Regions from separate parts of the Streptomyces sp. NPDC111628 genome, predicted to be linked through region 1. Evidence: riboswitches for the same ligand, from Rfam matches in the RefSeq annotation. Region 1 holds a riboswitch; each other region holds the start of a gene.
The links. Region 1 has a riboswitch for cyclic di-AMP ahead of ACZ7MF_RS29995 (M23 family metallopeptidase). Riboswitches for the same ligand answer to the same signal wherever they lie in the genome.
Positions count from the first base shown of each region.

Region 1 (4,200 bases):
GTGCTCGTCTACGAGCCCACCGCCCCCGCCGACGAGACCGACGCCGACGGGACGACCGTCACTGTGTCCGTGCCCGACGCCACCGAAGAGAACGAGGAGGCGGCCAAGTGACCGAGCTCGCCACCATGGAATTCCACGCACAGCCGCAGGCCGGCGAGCCCAAGCCGTGGGCGTTCCCCGCCCCCGAGCGCGGCAGCCTCGACAACGGCCTCACCGTGCTGCGCTGCCACCGCCCCGGCCAGCAGGTCGTCGCCGTCGAGGTGAACCTCGACGCGCCCCTGGAAGCCGAGCCCGCCGGTCTCGACGGCGTCGCCACCATCATGGCGCGCGCCTTCTCGGAGGGCACCGACAAGCACTCCGCCGAGGACTTCGCCGCCGAGCTGGAGCGCTGCGGCGCCACCCTGGACGCGCACGCCGACCACCCCGGCGTCCGGCTGAGCCTGGAGGTGCCCGCCTCGCGCCTCGCCAAGGCCCTCGGCCTGCTCGCCGACGCCCTCAGGGCGCCCGCCTTCGCCGACAGCGAGGTCGAACGGCTGGTGCGCAACCGGCTCGACGAGATCCCGCACGAGCTGGCCAACCCCTCCCGGCGTGCCGCCAAGGAACTCTCCAAGGAGCTGTTCCCGGCCGACGCGCGCATGTCGCGCCCGCGCCAGGGCACCGAGGAAACGATCGAGGCCATCGACTCGGCGGCCGTACGCGCCTTCTACGAGCGGCACGTCCGCCCCGCCACGGCCACCGCGGTGGTCGTCGGCGACCTTACCGGCGTCGACCTGGACGCGCTGCTCGGCGACACCCTGGGCGCGTGGACCGGCTCGGCCGCCCAGCCGCGCCCCGTGCCCCCGGTGACCGCCGACGACCGGGGCCGGGTCGTCATCGTGGACCGTCCAGGCGCCGTCCAGACGCAGTTGCTGATCGGCCGCACCGGCGCCGACCGGCACGACCGCGTGTGGCCCGCGCAGGTGCTCGGCACCTACTGCCTGGGCGGCACCCTCACCTCGCGCCTGGACCGCGTCCTGCGCGAGGAGAAGGGCTACACCTACGGTGTGCGGGCGTTCGGCCAGGTCCTGCGCTCCGCGCCGGACGGCACGGGCGCCGCGATGCTCGCCATCAGCGGATCCGTCGACACCCCCAACACCGGTCCCGCCCTTGAGGACCTGTGGACGGTGCTGCGCAAGCTCGCCGCGGAGGGGCTCACCGACGCCGAGCGCGACGTGGCCGTGCAGAACCTGGTGGGCGTGGCGCCCCTGAAGTACGAGACGGCGGCGGCCGTGGCGGGCACGCTGGCCGACCAGGTCGAGCAGCACCTCCCCGACGACTTCCAGGCCACGCTCTACCGCCAACTGGCCGCCACGGGCACCGTGGAGGCTACCGCGGCGGTCGTGAACGCCTTCCCGGTGGACCGTCTCGTGACGGTCCTCGTCGGCGACGCGGCGCAGATCAAGGAGCCCGTCGAGGCCCTCGGCATCGGCGAAGTCACCGTGGTGGCGGCCGAGTAGCGGCACGCGCGTGCCGCGGCCCTGGTGACCGGTGTGTCACCAGGGCCGCCGTTTGTCCGGATTGGGGGAGTGGTTGCCCGTCTGCCCTGTGGCGTGCGCTACAAAAAGCCTGTTGCGTTTGAGGATTGAACGCAGCCGCGTTTAGCGTCGTCCGGGCTGTTCGTCAGGCAGTGCGCCGCACCCGCGGCACCGGACAGTCATCGCCGAGTCCCCGTACGGCGCGAGCCAGGGGAGCCGGGGACCCATCGCAGTCCCTGGGGTGAATCGGACGCCCGCGCGCACCGCGAGGGGGTCCGTAGGAGACCTTCCACCTCCGAACCCGTCAGCTAACCCGGTAGGCGAGAGGGAAGGAAAGGACAAGCCTCTACATGGCGTTCACGCGCGCCACCGGGAAGCACCGCCGTCCCAGCCGGGTGCACCGCACCACCGCCCGCGCGGCGGGGGTCGCGGCCCTCGCCACCACCGGCGTCGTCGGCACCCTCGCGGCTCCGGCGCTCGCCGCCGAGCCCGAGGCGGAACAGACCGGGCTCACCCCGGTCGTCACCATCGGCGACTCCATAGCCGACGAGATCGACGCCCAGGCCCTCGCGCAGAAGCAGGCGGCCGCGGACGCCGCCGCCCGCGAGGCGGCCCAGGAGGCGGCCCGCGAGCGGGCGGCCGAGGCGGCCAAGGAGGCGCGCGAGGCCAAGGAGCGCGCCGCGCGGGAGGCGGAGCGCAAGCGCCTCAACACCTTCGTCGCGCCGATCACCGCCTCGTACGTCTCCACCGCCTACCAGGCGGGCAGTTCCCTGTGGTCCTCCGGCAGCCACACCGGCATCGACTTCCACGCCTCCAGCGGCACGTCCGTGCACTCCGTCGGCGTCGGCACCGTCGTCGAGGCCGGCTGGGGCGGCGCGTACGGCAACCAGGTCGTGATCAGGATGCACGACGGCACGTACACGCAGTACGGGCACCTGTCGTCCATCGGCGTCTCGGTCGGCCAGTCGGTCGAGCCCGGCCAGCAGATCGGCGTCTCGGGTGCCACCGGCAACGTCACCGGACCGCATCTGCACTTCGAGGCCCGTACGAGCCCCGAGTACGGCTCGGACATGGACCCCGTCGCCTATCTCCGCTCCCACGGCGTGAACGTCTGACGAAAAAGCCCCGGCTTCCCGAGTCGGGGCTTTTTGTATTCCATACCGGCTTGCTTGGCCTAGAGTCGCTGAAAGCGCGTCCATCGTCGGCGTTTCAGGGGATCAAGGCGGAGGTCGGTCATGCGTATTCCGGCGCATTCGGTGTGCACGGCGATTCGGGACGACATCGTGGCCGGCGTCCACGGACGCGGGAGCCGGCTCACCGAGGAAATCCTCGCCCGCCGCTACGGCGTCTCCCGGGTCCCCGTCCGCGAGGCCCTGCGCACGCTGGAGGCGGAGGGCTTCGTGGTGACCCGGCGGCACGCGGGCGCGTGCGTCGCGGAACCGACCGCGCGGGAGGCCGCCGACCTGCTGGAGACCCGCACGCTCCTGGAGCCGCTCGGAGCCTCCCGGGCCGCCCGGCGGCGCACCGACGCCCACCTCAAGGTGTTGCGCGGTCTGGTCCGGCTGGGGCAGGAACGGGCCAGGCGGGGCACCGTGGACGAGCTGCGCTCCCTGGGCGGCTGGTTCCACGAGACCCTCGCCCGGGCGGCGGACAGCCCTTCGCTGACCGCGCTGCTGACCCAGCTCCGCCACAAGATCGCCTGGATGTACGTCGTGGAAGCGCCGGTCGGGCCGGTGGAGGACTGGGCGGAGCACGCCGCGATCACCGATGCCGTGGCCCGGGGCGACGGCGAACGCGCGCGGGCGCTCATGACGCTGCACATCGAGCGGTCGGCATCCGGTCACCGGCTCCGATTCGCCTCCGGCGGCGCGGCGACGGAGCGTGTGAGGAATACGCAACATTCCGTAAACACCGCGAGCCCGCTCCGGTAACACAGGTTCCGTATACAAAAGCGGGGGAATTCTGGTCGGCTATTTCTGGCGTCCCGAATGGAGAGAAGCGGCAGCGGAAAAGGCGAAAGGCCCGTCCGGTGGTCCCGGCGGGCCTTTCGGTGCTGCTGTTCCGTCCGTCAGACGGTCTCGGGAAGCTCCTCGAGCCCCTCGGCGACCAGCTTCGCCAGCCGGTCCAGGGCCGCCTCAGCGCCCTCGGCGTCGGAGGCGAGGACGATCTCCTCGCCCCCCTGGGCGCCGAGGCCGAGGACGGCCAGCATGGAGGCCGCGTTGACGGGGGACCCGTCGGCCTTGGCGATCGTCACCGGGACGCCTGTGGCCGTGGCGGCTCGGACGAAGATGGAGGCGGGGCGGGCGTGGAGACCCTCGGCCCAGCCGACGTTGACGCGGCGCTCAGCCATGTGATGCTGCCCTTCAGGTGTTCAGAGGCGTTGAAGTTGTCTAGACCAGTCTTGTCTAGACCAGTTTCCCACATCGTGAAGCAAGCCGGGACGACCACGTGGGCCGCCCCGTACGGGTCCCGGACCGCGGCCTCGGTCCGGGCATCCGTCCCCCACAGACTGCCCCGCGCCGTTGTCGTACGCGAGCCGTACTCTGGGGCCCATGCAGACCTCGTCGGACCGGCACGAGTACCCCGCCCACTGGGAAGCCGACGTGGTGCTGCGCGACGGCGGCACCGCGCGCGTCCGCCCCATCACCGTTGACGACGCCGAGCGCCTGGTCAGCTTCTACGAGCA
Region 1 covers NZ_JBVKBZ010000006.1:117,210-121,409, forward strand. Annotated here, with positions in the region: gene ACZ7MF_RS29985 (M16 family metallopeptidase) at 1-111, shown strand, start outside; gene ACZ7MF_RS29990 (M16 family metallopeptidase) at 108-1,496, shown strand; cyclic di-AMP (ydaO/yuaA leader) riboswitch at 1,688-1,852, shown strand; gene ACZ7MF_RS29995 (M23 family metallopeptidase) at 1,865-2,629, shown strand; gene ACZ7MF_RS30000 (GntR family transcriptional regulator) at 2,750-3,445, shown strand; gene ACZ7MF_RS30005 (HPr family phosphocarrier protein) at 3,583-3,864, opposite strand; gene ACZ7MF_RS30010 (bifunctional acetate--CoA ligase family protein/GNAT family N-acetyltransferase) at 4,067-4,200, shown strand, end outside.

Region 2 (4,200 bases), on a different contig from region 1:
GGCCTCGCGGCCCGCGCCCTGCGCCCGGCTGATCCTCGACGCCGGGGTGCGCCGGGTCGTCACGGCCTGGCGGGAGCCGGACACCTTCGTGGCGGGAGCGGACGGCAGCGGGGTGCTCACCGCCGCGGGTGCCGTCGTCGTCGTACTGGCCGAGTACGCGCAGCGGGCGAAGGCGCCCAACCGCCACCTGGAGGGGTAGGGAGAGCGGGGCGAGGAGATACCGATGTGCATTCCGCCCCCGGGATGACGTACAGTGGTGAACACAACGACGCGGGGTGGAGCAGCTCGGTAGCTCGCTGGGCTCATAACCCAGAGGTCGCAGGTTCAAATCCTGTCCCCGCTACTGAAGGCCGAGGGCCGGAATCCGAAAGGGTTCCGGCCCTCGGTGCGTTTCCGCAGGTGCCCCGTGTCATCCGGTCGGCCCCTCACCGCTCGCCGCCCGCCCCCGCCCCCGGAACCCTGGAGTCCGGGACGGCAAGCGGCGCGGACGTACGGGGCGGCGGGAGACGAGTGGTGCGGCCAGGTGACGTGGACGACGAGGGAGCGGCCGCCAGGGCCGGTGGCAGGCTCCCCGGCGATCCCGTGCCCGACCCGGGCCTCGGCGACGAGGCGCCGACCGGGCCGCCCCCGGGACCACCGCCCCGCCGGCGGGCCGGGTACGGGCGGACCTTCGTGCACGCGCTCCCCGTGCTGCTGATCGTCGTCGCCATCCTGTACGACATCTTCACCCCGAGGTACTTCACCGCCGGGCCCCTCTACACGGCCGCGCCCCTGATCGCCGCCCCCCTCTACTCGCGGCGCGGCACGGCGCTCACCGGCGTCGCCGTGGTCGCCGCGGTCATCGCGCTGCAACTCGGCAAGGGCGTCATCCACTACGTCGACTCCCTCACCGAGCTGATCACCATCGCGACGGTCGCCGTGCTCGCCGTCCTCGTGAACGGCATGGTCCGCCGCAGCAGCGAGCGCCTCGTCTCCGTCCGCGAGATCGCCGAGGCCGCCCAGCGCGCCGTCCTGCCCGAACCCGCCGAGCGGATGGCGGGCTTCGAGATCGCCGTCTGCTACGAGGCCGCGCAGGCCGACGCCTTCATCGGCGGTGACCTGTACGCCGTGCAGGACAGCGCCCGCGGCGTCCGGCTGATCGTCGGGGACGTGCGCGGCAAGGGCATGGGCGCGGTGGCCGCCGTCGCCGTCGTGATCGGCGCCTTCCGGGAGGCGGCCGAGCAGGAGGCGACGCTGGAGGCGGTGGCGCAGCGCCTTGAGCGGGCGCTGGCGCGCGAGGGCACCCGGCGCGACGGACTGGACGCCTTCGAGGGCTTCACCACCGCCGTCCTCGCCGAACTCCCGCACGGCGACGGCACCGTCCGCATCGTCAACCGCGGCCATCCGCCGCCCCTGCTGCTCTACGGCGACGGAACCCTCGGCCCGCTGCCCGCCCACGAGTCGGCGCTGCCGCTCGGCATGGGCGAGCTGGGCGTGTGGCCCGACCGGGCGGAGGAGGCCGCCTTCCCCGGCGGGGCCACGCTGCTGCTCTACACCGACGGGCTGACCGAAGCCCGCGACGCGAAGGGCGAGTTCTACGATCCGCAGGCGCGGCTGGCCGGCCGCGTCTTCCCGCATCCGGCGAGCCTGCTCGGCACCCTCGCCGAGGACGTGCGCCGGCACTCCGGGGGCGGCATGGCGGACGACATGGCGCTGCTCGCCGTCCGGCGTCCCCGGCCCGGCGATCATGATCATTGTCACGAGCCGTGACAGTACGACCCCCCTCCGCATAACAACTGATACACCGTCAGAAGAAAGTGCGGCGAAGAGGAATACTGAGGCCCGGTCAACTCGCCCGGTTTTCACCGGTCGTGAGGCGTACGTCCCGGCGGTATTCGGTAATGATCAAGAGGAACGGCTTGGAATCGGAGCCTCGCGTCTATTAACGTTCGATAACGCAGCGCGGTCGTCCCAGCCGTCACAGAAGGCGGCTCCGTGCGCACGCGCCGAATCCCGCAAGGGAACCGGGGAACCACCACATTGGGGTGAATCGGGCGTATGCCGTCGTGGAAACACGGTCGGCAGACACCCGTAGGAGACCTTCCTGCTCCGAACCCGTCAGCTAACCCGGTAGGCGAAAGGAAGGAAAGGAGTACGCCCACGTGGCGTCAAACCGGCCTGCCCCCGAGGCCCCGTCCGCGCCCAGTGGGCACGGCACCGACACCTTCGGCTACGACGGCTACCGCGCCGAAGAGGGTCCCTGGGAGGAGTGGAATCCCACCGCGGAGTCCATCCGTCCCGTACGCGGCCGGCACCGCGTGGCCAAGCAGCGCGGCGGACTCGCCCGCAGCTCCACCGTCCTCGGCGTCGGTGTCATAGCCGCCGTCGGAGCGGGCGGCATGGCCAGCGCGCAGACCGGCAAGCCCCCGGTGTCCATCTCCATGCCGGACCTGCCGAACGTCGGCTCGCTCCTTCCCGGCGACGACGAGAAGTCGGAGCCCGAGGGTTCCGCCACCCCGCTCAGCGGCATCACCCAGGCCGCCGCCGCCGACAGCGCGGAGGGCACCGACACCACCGGCGCCGGTGAGTCGCTGCGGGCCCGGATCATGGCGCAGGCCGAGCAGCAGCAGGCGCAGGTCGAGACCAAGGCCGCCGCCGAAGCCGCCGCCGCGGCCGAGAAGAAGGCCGCCGACGCCGCCGCCAAGGCGGAGAAGGAGGCCGAGGAGAAGGCCGCCGCCGCCAAGAAGAAGGCGGAGGAGGAGGCCGCGAAGAAGGCCGAGGCCGAGCGGCTCGCGAAGCTGGCCAAGCAGTACACGCTGCCGACCTCCTCGTACACGATCTCCTCCACGTTCAACCAGGCCGGCTCCCTCTGGGCCTCCGGTCACCACACCGGCCTCGACTTCGCCGCCCCCACGGGCACGCTGCTCAAGGCGGTGCACAGCGGCACCATCACGTCGGCCGGCTGGGACGGGTCGTACGGCTACAAGACCGTGCTCACCCTCGACGACGGCACCGAGCTCTGGTACGCGCACCAGTCCTCCATCAACGTCAGCGTCGGCCAGAAGGTCACCACCGGTGACGTCATCGGCCGCGTCGGCGCCACCGGCAACGTCACCGGCGCCCACCTCCACCTCGAGGTCCACACCGACGGCGGCACCGGCATCGACCCGATGTCCTGGCTGCAGAGCAAGGGGCTCACCCCCTGATCCGCGCCGCCCACGACGCGCCCCGCTGATCACCGGCGGTCCTGACGGCGACCCCCCGACGTCAGGGCTGCCGGTTTGCTGCGCTGCTGGTTTGCGGGGATTTTGCGTGCCTGCCGGAATCGCCCGCTCCGGCACGGTCGTTGACTCCCTACATGACTTCTCTGCGCAAGCTCGGCTCCTCCGACCTCGAGGTCTTCCCCCTCGCCCTCGGCGGCAACGTCTTCGGCTGGACGGCCGACCGTGACCGGTCCTTCGCCGTCCTGGACGCCTACACGGCGGCCGGCGGCAACTTCGTCGACACCGCCGACTCCTACTCCGCCTGGGTCGACGGCAACAGCGGCGGCGAGTCCGAGACCGTCCTCGGCCAGTGGTTCGCGGCCCGCGGCAACCGTGACGACGTCGTCCTCGCCACCAAGGTCAGCCAGCACCCCGAGTACCCGGGCCTGTCCGCCGCGAACATCAAGGCCGCGGCCGACGCCTCACTGCGCCGCCTGGGCACCGACCACATCGACCTCTACTACACCCACTTCGACAAGCCCGAGGTGCCGGTCGAGGAGATCGTCGGCGCGCTCGACGCACTGGTGAAGGCCGGCAAGGTGCGGCACATCGCCGCCTCCAACATCTCCGCCGAGCGGCTCGCGGCGTCCCTGGAGTTCTCCGACCGCGAGGGCCTCGCCCGGTACGTCGCCCTCCAGCCGCACTACAACCTGGTCTCCCGCGACACGTACGAGGGCGAACTGCGCGACCTCGCCGAGCGGGCGGGTCTCGCCGCCGTGCCGTACTACGCCCTCGCGGCCGGCTTCCTCACCGGCAAGTACCGGCCCGGCACGGAGGTGGACAGCCCGCGGGCGGGCGGTGCGGCCAAGCACCTGGAGACCGAGCGGGGCCGCCGGGTGCTGGCCGCCCTGGACGAGATCGCCGCGGCCCACGAGGCTCCCGTCGCCACGGTCGCCCTCGCCTGGCTGGCCGCCCGGCCGACCGTGGCGGCGCCGATCGCCTCCGCACGCACGGTGGA
Region 2 covers NZ_JBVKBZ010000005.1:21,018-25,217, reverse strand. Annotated here, with positions in the region: gene ACZ7MF_RS25875 (dihydrofolate reductase family protein) at 1-199, shown strand, start outside; tRNA gene ACZ7MF_RS25870 (tRNA-Met) at 270-343, shown strand; gene ACZ7MF_RS25865 (PP2C family protein-serine/threonine phosphatase) at 529-1,749, shown strand; cyclic di-AMP (ydaO/yuaA leader) riboswitch at 1,974-2,131, shown strand; gene ACZ7MF_RS25860 (M23 family metallopeptidase) at 2,142-3,185, shown strand; gene ACZ7MF_RS25855 (aldo/keto reductase) at 3,338-4,200, shown strand, end outside.
Region 2: it holds a riboswitch for cyclic di-AMP, as region 1 does, so the genes downstream of both, ACZ7MF_RS25860 (M23 family metallopeptidase) here and ACZ7MF_RS29995 (M23 family metallopeptidase) in region 1, are expected to answer to the same signal.

Region 3 (4,200 bases), on a different contig from region 1:
AACACGCCGTACGGAAGGTTGTGCGGGCCGAAGGGGTCGCCCTCGGGGACATCGAAGGGGGGCATCGGGTGCTGCCTCGCTTTCGTGCTCGCCATGTGCGCCGTGCGCGCCGTGTGCGCCACGCGATCGGTGTGCGTCGCGTGACACGTGGTCGGGCCACACGTTACGGGTGACGTGCCGCTGTTGGGCAGTGCGACCGAAGGCGGCGGGGCCCGGGACGCGATCTTGGCGCCTGCGGATGGTCGGCGTGCCATGTCGCTGCCAACCGGGACACAGGCCCTGAACCGGCTTTAGCCGATGATGTGTCAGGATTCGGACATCATCGGGCCTCTTCGTGCAACCCCGTGCGGGTTCGAGCGCACTCGCTACGCCCTCGTTCGGAAGCGGTCACGGGTGAGTCGGACGGGTGCGGTGTCCGTATTCTCTGATCATGGACCGCACCGCATATTCACTCGTCGCCACCGACCTGGACGGCACGCTGCTCCGAGGCGACGACACCGTCTCCGACCGGTCGCTGGCCGCGCTGGCGCGGGTCGCCGGGGCCGGTGCGCGGCACCTGGTGGTGACGGGGCGCCCGGCACCCCGGGTGCGCTCCCTGCTCGACCGGCTCGGCTGCACGGGGCTTGCGGTGTGCGGACAGGGCGCGCAGGTGTACGACGCCGGCGCGCACCGGATGCTGTGGTCGGTCACCCTGGACCGGGAGCTGGCCGAGACCGCGCTCGGCAAGATCGAGGCCGAGGTGGGCCAGGTGCACGCCGCCGTGGACCAGGACGGCGTCGACGGGCTGACCCTCATCGAGCCGGGCTACCTGATGCCCCACCCGACGCTGCCCGCGGTGCGCGTCGAGCGGCGTGCGCAGCTGTGGTCCACGCCGATCAGCAAGGTGCTGCTGCGCCACCCCGAGCTGACCGACGACGAACTGGCGGCGACGGCTCGCGCGGTGGTCGGTTCCCTCGCGACGGTCACCATGTCGGGGCCCGGCACGGTGGAGCTCCAGCCCTGCGGCATCACCAAGGCCACCGGTCTGGCGCTGGCCGCCGAGCACCTGGGTCTGGAGCGGCGGCGGACGATCGCCTTCGGGGACATGCCCAACGACATCCCCATGTTCCAGTGGGCGGCCCACGGTGTCGCCATGGCCGGTGCCCACCCCGAACTCAAGGCGGTGGCCGACGAGGTCACCACGACGAACGAGGACGACGGCGTGGCCGTCGTCCTCGATCGGATCTTCGGTACTTCTTGATGCGCTGCCGCTCGGTGCGCTGCCGCGTGACGCGCTACCGCGGCGGGGCGGCTCAGTACGCGCTGAAGACGTTGTCCATCGAGCCGTAGCGGTCGGCCGCGTAGTTGCAGGCGGCGGTGATGTTGGCGACCGGGTCGTACGGGTCCCAGGAGGTGCCCTCGACGTGGTACGCCTGGAAGGTCGGGTCGATCACCTGGAGCAGACCCTTGGACGGGGTGCCGTTGATGGCGTTGATGTCCCAGTTGTTGATGGCGAGCGGGTTGCCGGAGGACTCACGCATGATGTTGCGGTGAATGCCCTCGTAGGTCCCGGGGATGCCGTGCTGGGCCATGATGTCGAGCGACTCGCGGATCCAGCCGTCGAGGTTGTCCGGGTAAGTCGTGGCCGCCGTGGTGGCGGTCGTGGCGGCGGCCGGGGTGGCCGCGGAAGCGGTGGTGGCGCCGATGAGCGGCAGCGCGAGCACCGCGGCACCGGTGCCGGCCACGGCGAGCTTGCGGGCGAGGCGGCTGGTGCGGGCGTGACGGTTCTGACCGTTGGCAGACATGCGATGTCCCTCTCCTTACGCCTACGAGGTGAGCTGTCGGGTTCGGGCGGGGAGGTGCCCGGCCGTGCCCTGACGGGTACGGCTTCACCCCGAGCCGCTCCGGTGGTGACCGGTGCGGCGACTTACCTGGGTCCCCCGCTCCTGCCTGCGAGTTTGTTGGGTGGATGACTGTGCGACGGGCGGTGGCAGGATTCGGCGTCCACCCGACAGGCCGGGAACGTATGCGAGAGCACATGTCCGGAACAAGTGCAGGAATCACCCAACATGCCTGTTGACCTTGGTCTGAGGCCTTTGAGGCTCTTGATCCTTTGCTGCTGTCAATCCCCAACTGGCTTGCGGGGCAAAGGGAGGGCACAGGTTCCGACGGGGTTGCCTGCGGGGCGTCCGGAGTGAGCCAACTCACTGGCTTCAACAAGTACGGCAAATAGGGCATTAACCCCAACTAGGGGTCAACCGGCCGCGGGTGGGGACGGCTTCGGGTGTCGAGCCGGGAGGGGCGGGAAGCGGGGAAGGGGAGAGGGTGCGAAGGGAGAGGGTGCAGAGGGGGAGGGTGCGGAGGGGGGAGCGGGGAGGAGGCGGGCTTGTCGATCGGGTGACGTTCTCGAAGTGCGGGCCGTTGGGAGGAGTGGTGGGATCTTCGGTGGCGGCTCCGGCCCGTTCGCCCTCCGGCTCCGGCTCGTCCCCTCTGGCGATATCAATCAAAATCTGCTCATATCACCTGATCAAAAACATACCGTTCATGATCCGATACCGACCAGCCTGTAACGGTGGGCGCTAGCGGTGATCGAAACGTGACCGGATACGCTGACTTGAGTGGTGGCAGCGACCTATCGACAAACCAGGTAATCGCCAGTAGACACCAGCAGACAGGAGACCCCTCGTGACCGTCGTCGGGCCGTTCGGGCTGAGCGTGCGGGACCAGGCTCTGGAAGTCGATGTCCAGGCCGGATTGGTTGCTGTCGAGGAAGGGTTGCTTGAGGCAACCAAAAGCGAGGTGCCGTTCATCACGGAGGCCGCCCAGCACCTGGTGCGGGCCGGCGGGAAACGGTTCCGGCCGCTGCTGGTGATGCTCTCGGCCCAGTTCGGAGACCGCTACGCCCCCGGGATCGTGCCCTCGGCCGTGGTCGTGGAGCTGACCCACCTCGCCACGCTGTACCACGACGACGTGATGGACGAGGCCGCCGTGCGGCGCGGCGTAGCCAGTGCGAACACCCGCTGGGACAACTCGGTCGCGGTCCTCACCGGCGACTTCCTGTTCGCCCGCGCCTCCCAGATCCTCGCCGACCTCGGCCCCGAGGCGGTCCGCGTCCAGGCCCTCGCCTTCGAGCGGCTGGTCACCGGTCAGATCCTGGAGACGGCCGGCCCGCAGGACGGCCGCGATCCGGTCGACCACTACCTGGACGTGCTGGGCGGCAAGACGGGCTCCCTGGTGGCGGTCTCCTGCCGGTTCGGCGCGATGATGTCCGGCGCCGACGAGACGGTGGTGGACGTCCTCACCCAGTACGGCGAGCGGCTCGGCGTCGCCTTCCAGCTCGCGGACGACGTCCTGGACATCGCCTCCGACTCCGACGAGTCCGGCAAGACGCCCGGCACGGACCTGCGTGAGGGCATCCCCACTCTGCCCGTACTGCGGCTGCGCGAGCGGGCGGCCCGGCTGGGGCTCGCCGAGGACATCGCGCTGTGCGAGCTGCTCGACTCCGACCTGAGCGACGACGCGCGGCACGCCGAGGCGCTGCGCCTGCTGCGCGCCCACCCCGCGCTGGAGCAGGCCCGCCGGGACACCGTCCGGTACGCCGAGGAGGCCCGGGCCGCGCTGGCCCCGCTGCGGGAGTGCGACGCGAAGGCCGCGCTGGTGGAGCTGTGCGACGCGGTGGTCCACCGGGCCGGCTGACCGCACCCCGCGGTCCGTCGCCGCCCCGCGGTCCGTCGCGGTCCCCTACGGGCCGGGGGAGTCGGCACCCCTGCGTGTCATCCCGCAGGAGTAGGCGGAGTTGAGCCCGCGGTCTGACGCTTGTGCTCCGGCGATTTGGTCAGATGGACACCACGGAAAAACACCAATCCTCACCGATTCGGGTGAGAATGGCGGCTCACGGGTGAACGAGTGCGAGGTCGCGAGACAGCCGCCGCCGACGACGGAGGTAGGGCACACATGGCACCGATCGATTCCGACGACAACACGACCGCCGGGGAGGGCGAGGAGCTGCGGGCCGGACGGCGCAAGGCCGCGCGGTACGTCGTCCCGGTCGCGGTGATGGGAGTGGCGGCCGCGACGATCGGGCTCGTCCCCGCGCTCGCCGACTCCGGCGACCCCGACCTGCCGAAGGTCACGGCGGAGCAGCTCATAGAGAAGATCGCCAAGTCGGACGTCCAGCAGCTGTCCGGCACGGTGCGCATCAACACCGACCTGGGTCTGCCG
Region 3 covers NZ_JBVKBZ010000001.1:456,035-460,234, forward strand. Annotated here, with positions in the region: gene fahA (fumarylacetoacetase) at 1-65, opposite strand, end outside; gene ACZ7MF_RS02225 (HAD family hydrolase) at 431-1,240, shown strand; gene ACZ7MF_RS02230 (transglycosylase SLT domain-containing protein) at 1,293-1,784, opposite strand; cyclic di-AMP (ydaO/yuaA leader) riboswitch at 1,789-1,957, opposite strand; gene ACZ7MF_RS02235 (polyprenyl synthetase family protein) at 2,665-3,675, shown strand; gene ACZ7MF_RS02240 (LolA family protein) at 3,934-4,200, shown strand, end outside.
Region 3: it holds a riboswitch for cyclic di-AMP, as region 1 does, so the genes downstream of both, ACZ7MF_RS02230 (transglycosylase SLT domain-containing protein) here and ACZ7MF_RS29995 (M23 family metallopeptidase) in region 1, are expected to answer to the same signal.

Region 4 (4,200 bases), on a different contig from region 1:
GCCGAGGACGACCTCGCCCACTTGCGGGGGCTGCTCGCCCGTCGTACGTCGGCGCTGCGCCGGCTGCGGGCGGCCGTGCGGTGGTATGCGCCGACCGGTCCGGCCAAGGGCTGGCGGCTGTGGATCGAGGGCTGGGCGGCGGCGCCGCGCGAGCCCGCACTGCGGGAGGTCACGCGCGAGCTGGACCGCCAGTGGAAGGCGGCGATCGCCGAGGTCATCGCCGAGGGCGTGGCCGCCGGCGAGTTCTCCTGCCCCGAGCCGGACGCCGCGGCCCTGCGGCTGACGGCGTTGCTGGACGGGCTGGCGGTGCAGCTCACGTCGTACACGGGCACGGTGTCGCGGGCCCGGGCGCAGGAGTGGGTGGACGAGGCCCTGGCCCGCGAACTGGGCCTGGAGCGGGCGGCGTTGACACCGACCCGGCGCTAGCACCGCCGGGACACCGGCCCGCCGGGAACACCACCGACCTCCGTCGCGACACCACCGACCTTCGCGTCAGGCCACCGAGGCGATCCGCGTCTTGATGTCGTCCGGCGACAGCGTCCCCTTGGCCGTCACGTGGTCGCCCGACGACTCGCCCCGCAGGCGGCGTCCGATCCACGGCACCAGGTACTCGCGCGCCCAGTGCACGTCGTCGCGCCGGACGTCGAGCGTGCCGCGCGGCGGCAGGGGCGGCCAGGGCTGGTCCGGGTCGGCCGGGACGCGCAGGCCCATGGCCTGCCCCGCGCGCAGCGCCACACGGGTGTGGCCCTCCGGCGACAGGTGCAGCCGGTCGGCGTCCCACGCCCTGCGGTCCTGGACGCTCCTGAGCGACCACAGGTCGAGCACCGGGCAGCCGTAGCGGTCGGCGATGGCACGGACGTGCCCGTTGTACGTGGCGATCTTGCCGCGCAGGTGTTTGAGGACGGGCACCCCGCGGGTGTCGAACCCGGTGGTCACCAGGACGGTTCCGGCCGCGGCGGTCAGCGCGGCCACCGCCAGCTCGAAACGCTCCGCGACCTCGTCGGGATCGGTGCCGGGCCGGATGATGTCGTTGCCGCCCGCCGCGAACGAGACCAGGTCCGGCGCGAGTCCGACGACCCTCGGGACCTGTTCCGCCACGATCTGGTCGAGGAGCCTGCCGCGCACGGCGAGGTTCGTGTACGTGAAGTCGCCCTCGGGGCGCCGGTCCGCGAGCAGTACGGCGAGCCGGTCGGCCCAGCCGACGAACGCCCCGTCGGGGCCGGGGTCGCCGACGCCCTCGGTGAAGCTGTCCCCCACTGCCACGTACGACCCGATCACTGCTCTGCTGTCACTCTTCGAATCGTCTGCCACATCGGCCCATGATTCACCTTGGAATGTGACCTACGCGACCGTAGGAAGGGATTGACGGGCGGTGAGAAAGGCCACGCCTAAAGTATTCGTCAATTCCGGAATACGGCGAGGGCCCGTACGGCGAGTACACCGGGGTCCGGACACACCGAAGGCCGGACCCGGGGATCTGGGGTCCGGCCTTCGGGGCGCGGAGGCCGCGCGGAACCGGTCGTCAGACGGAGACGCCGTGCGAGCGCAGGAACGCCAGCGGGTCGATGTCCGAGCCGTAGTCCGGCGTGGTGCGGATCTCGAAGTGCAGGTGCGGGCCGGTCACGTTGCCGGTGGCACCCGAGAGGCCGACCTGCTGACCCGCCGTCACCGACTGACCGGCGGAGACGGAGAGCGAGGAGAGGTGGGCGTACTGGGCGTAGTGGCCGTCGGCGAGCTGGATGACGACCTGGTTGCCGTACGCGCCGCCCCAGCCGGCGGAGACGACGGTGCCCGCGCCGACGGCCTTGAGGGAGGTGCCGGTCGGGACGACGAAGTCGGTGCCGGTGTGGTAGCCGCTGGACCACATGCTGCCGGACTGGTGGTACGGGGTACCGACGGTGCCGCCCGCGACGGGGGAGGTGTAGCCGCTGGTGGTGCCCGTGGACTGGCTGCCGGTGTCCGAGGAGGAAGCCTTCTCGGCGTCCGTCGACTTCTGAGCCGGCTTCGCGGCGGCGGGCTTCTCGGCAGACTTCTCGGCGGACTTCTGCGCGGGCTTCTGCGACTGCGCGGAGGACGGCGCCGACGACTTGGCGGCCTGGCCGCCGACCGAGAGCTTGAGCCCGGGGTGGATCAGCGACGGGTCGGAACCGACGGCCTCGCGGTTGTCCGCGTAGAGCTTCTTCCAGCCGCCGTCGACGTCCTGCTCGTCGGCGATCTTCGAGAGGTAGTCACCGCTCTTCACGGTGTACGTGCGCGAGTCGGAGTTCTTCTCGGCGGCGGCCTTCTTGGCCGACGTCGGAACGGACTGCACGGCCTGCTCGGAGACGGAGTGCGCGGGAGCGGCGTTGGCGGCGGCGGCACCCATCAGCGGGAGCGCGAGCGCGGCGCCACCGGTACCGGCGACGGCGATGGTGCGGGTCAGGCGCATGGCCCTGGTACGGCGGTGCTTACCCTTCGCGGGCATGGCGAATTCCTCTCCGGCGCCTGCGAGGTGAGCTGTCGGGTGCGGGCTGGAGATGCCCGGCCGCGCCGAAACGCGGCTTTACCCCAAGCCGTTCCGGGAACCGGAACAGGCAGTTCTACCTGTGGGTCCCCCGCTCCTGCCGTGTACGGGTGGTCGATGAGTGCGGGCTCCGGTCGGCGGCAGGATTAGGCGTCCGTCCGGATCGGTGGTGAACGTAAGGGACCAAGACGCACAGGGACAAGCGAGGGGTTCCCTCGACAGGTGTTCCGATTGATCCTTTACGGGAATATCCGGTAACCCTGCGTCGATTTCCGCCGCGCGCTTTTACCTGAAGCCCCTTGAGAAACAGTTGAATTACGTGAACATGACGGGCAACGCACGGTCACGGATATGACGCTGCTCACGCACCCCTCCTTCACCCTCCGCCATTTCAGGGCCAGTTGTTATTAAGGTGCCAATTCGGACAGAAGGCTCTTATCGGTCCGGAATATCCCTCGGAACGCCATTTCGCGCACAGGTTTCGCGCACAGGTGATGCCGTATCGTCGGGTGGAGCCCGTCGGCGAGCAGCGGCGGCGGGGCGGAGTGGGAGGAGCCCCCGTGACGCAGCAGGTCCCGTCGACCGAACCCGAGCTGACCGGCGTGCGCAACTTCCGGGACGTGGGCGGACTGCCGACCGTGGACGGGCGGCGGGTGCGGCAGGGGGTGCTGTTCCGCAGCGGTCACCTGGCGCACGCCACCGGGGAGGACGCCGCGTTCCTGGCCTCGCTGGGCCTGCACACGATCTTCGACTTCCGCAACGCGGCCGACCAGAAGCTCGAGGGCCCGGACGTCGAGCTGCCGGGCGTGCGCAATGTGAACCTGCCGCTGAGCGACCCGGCCGACGGCGCCGAGTTCTGGAAGATGGTCCGTGACGGCGACCTCGACCAGCTGCGCGAGATTCTGGCCGACGGCAAGGCCGCGGGCCGGATGATCGGCTCGTACCGCTCGATCGTCACGGAGCGCACCGCGGAGCACTCCCGCATCCTGCACGCGCTCGCCGAGGACAGCGTCCCGGCCCTGATGCACTGCGCCGCCGGAAAGGACCGCGCGGGCCTGTCGATCGCCGTCACCCTGCTCGCCCTGGGTGTCGAGCGGGATGCCGTCGTCGAGGACTACCTGAAGTCGAACGCCGCACACCGCCGCTACAAGGTGCGCCGCAGCGGTTCCGCGGCCTCGGCCTACTCCCCCGAGGTCATGGAGCTGCTCAGTCCCCTGTTCGACGCGCGCGCCGAGTACCTGGCGGCGGCCTTCGAGACCGTCGAGGAGACCTGGGGCGGCGTGGACGCCTACCTGGAGCAGGGCCTGCGGCTCACTCCCGGGACCCGGGAGCGGCTGCGCGAGCGGATGCTGGACTGAGTCACCCGCCCGCGGACGGCGCTACTTGGCGCCCACCTCGAACAGCAGGTAGAGGAAGCCGCCGAAGACGTGCCCCAGGGCGATGTAGATGATCAGTCGCACCCACAGGGCGCGCGGGAGCTTCTCCTCCGTGGCACTCATGGCGTCTCTCCGGGGGTCGGGCCGAGGCACAGGGCGGCCGTCGGGCTCTGCAGCAGGGTGTGGACGAACAGTAGCTCGACCCCGTCGGGGTCCTGCGCGGCGATCCGGTGCGGGGTCATCGAGTCGAAGTGGGCACTGTCCCCCGCGGTGAGCCGGTGCTCGGTGTCCCCGAGGCGCAGCCGCAACCGGCCGCGGAGG
Region 4 covers NZ_JBVKBZ010000002.1:495,358-499,557, reverse strand. Annotated here, with positions in the region: gene ACZ7MF_RS10060 (TetR/AcrR family transcriptional regulator) at 1-426, shown strand, start outside; gene ACZ7MF_RS10055 (SGNH/GDSL hydrolase family protein) at 493-1,278, opposite strand; gene ACZ7MF_RS10050 (M23 family metallopeptidase) at 1,523-2,464, opposite strand; cyclic di-AMP (ydaO/yuaA leader) riboswitch at 2,467-2,626, opposite strand; gene ACZ7MF_RS10045 (tyrosine-protein phosphatase) at 3,064-3,861, shown strand; gene ACZ7MF_RS10040 (DUF6126 family protein) at 3,883-4,002, opposite strand; gene ACZ7MF_RS10035 (helix-turn-helix domain-containing protein) at 3,999-4,200, opposite strand, start outside.
Region 4: it holds a riboswitch for cyclic di-AMP, as region 1 does, so the genes downstream of both, ACZ7MF_RS10050 (M23 family metallopeptidase) here and ACZ7MF_RS29995 (M23 family metallopeptidase) in region 1, are expected to answer to the same signal.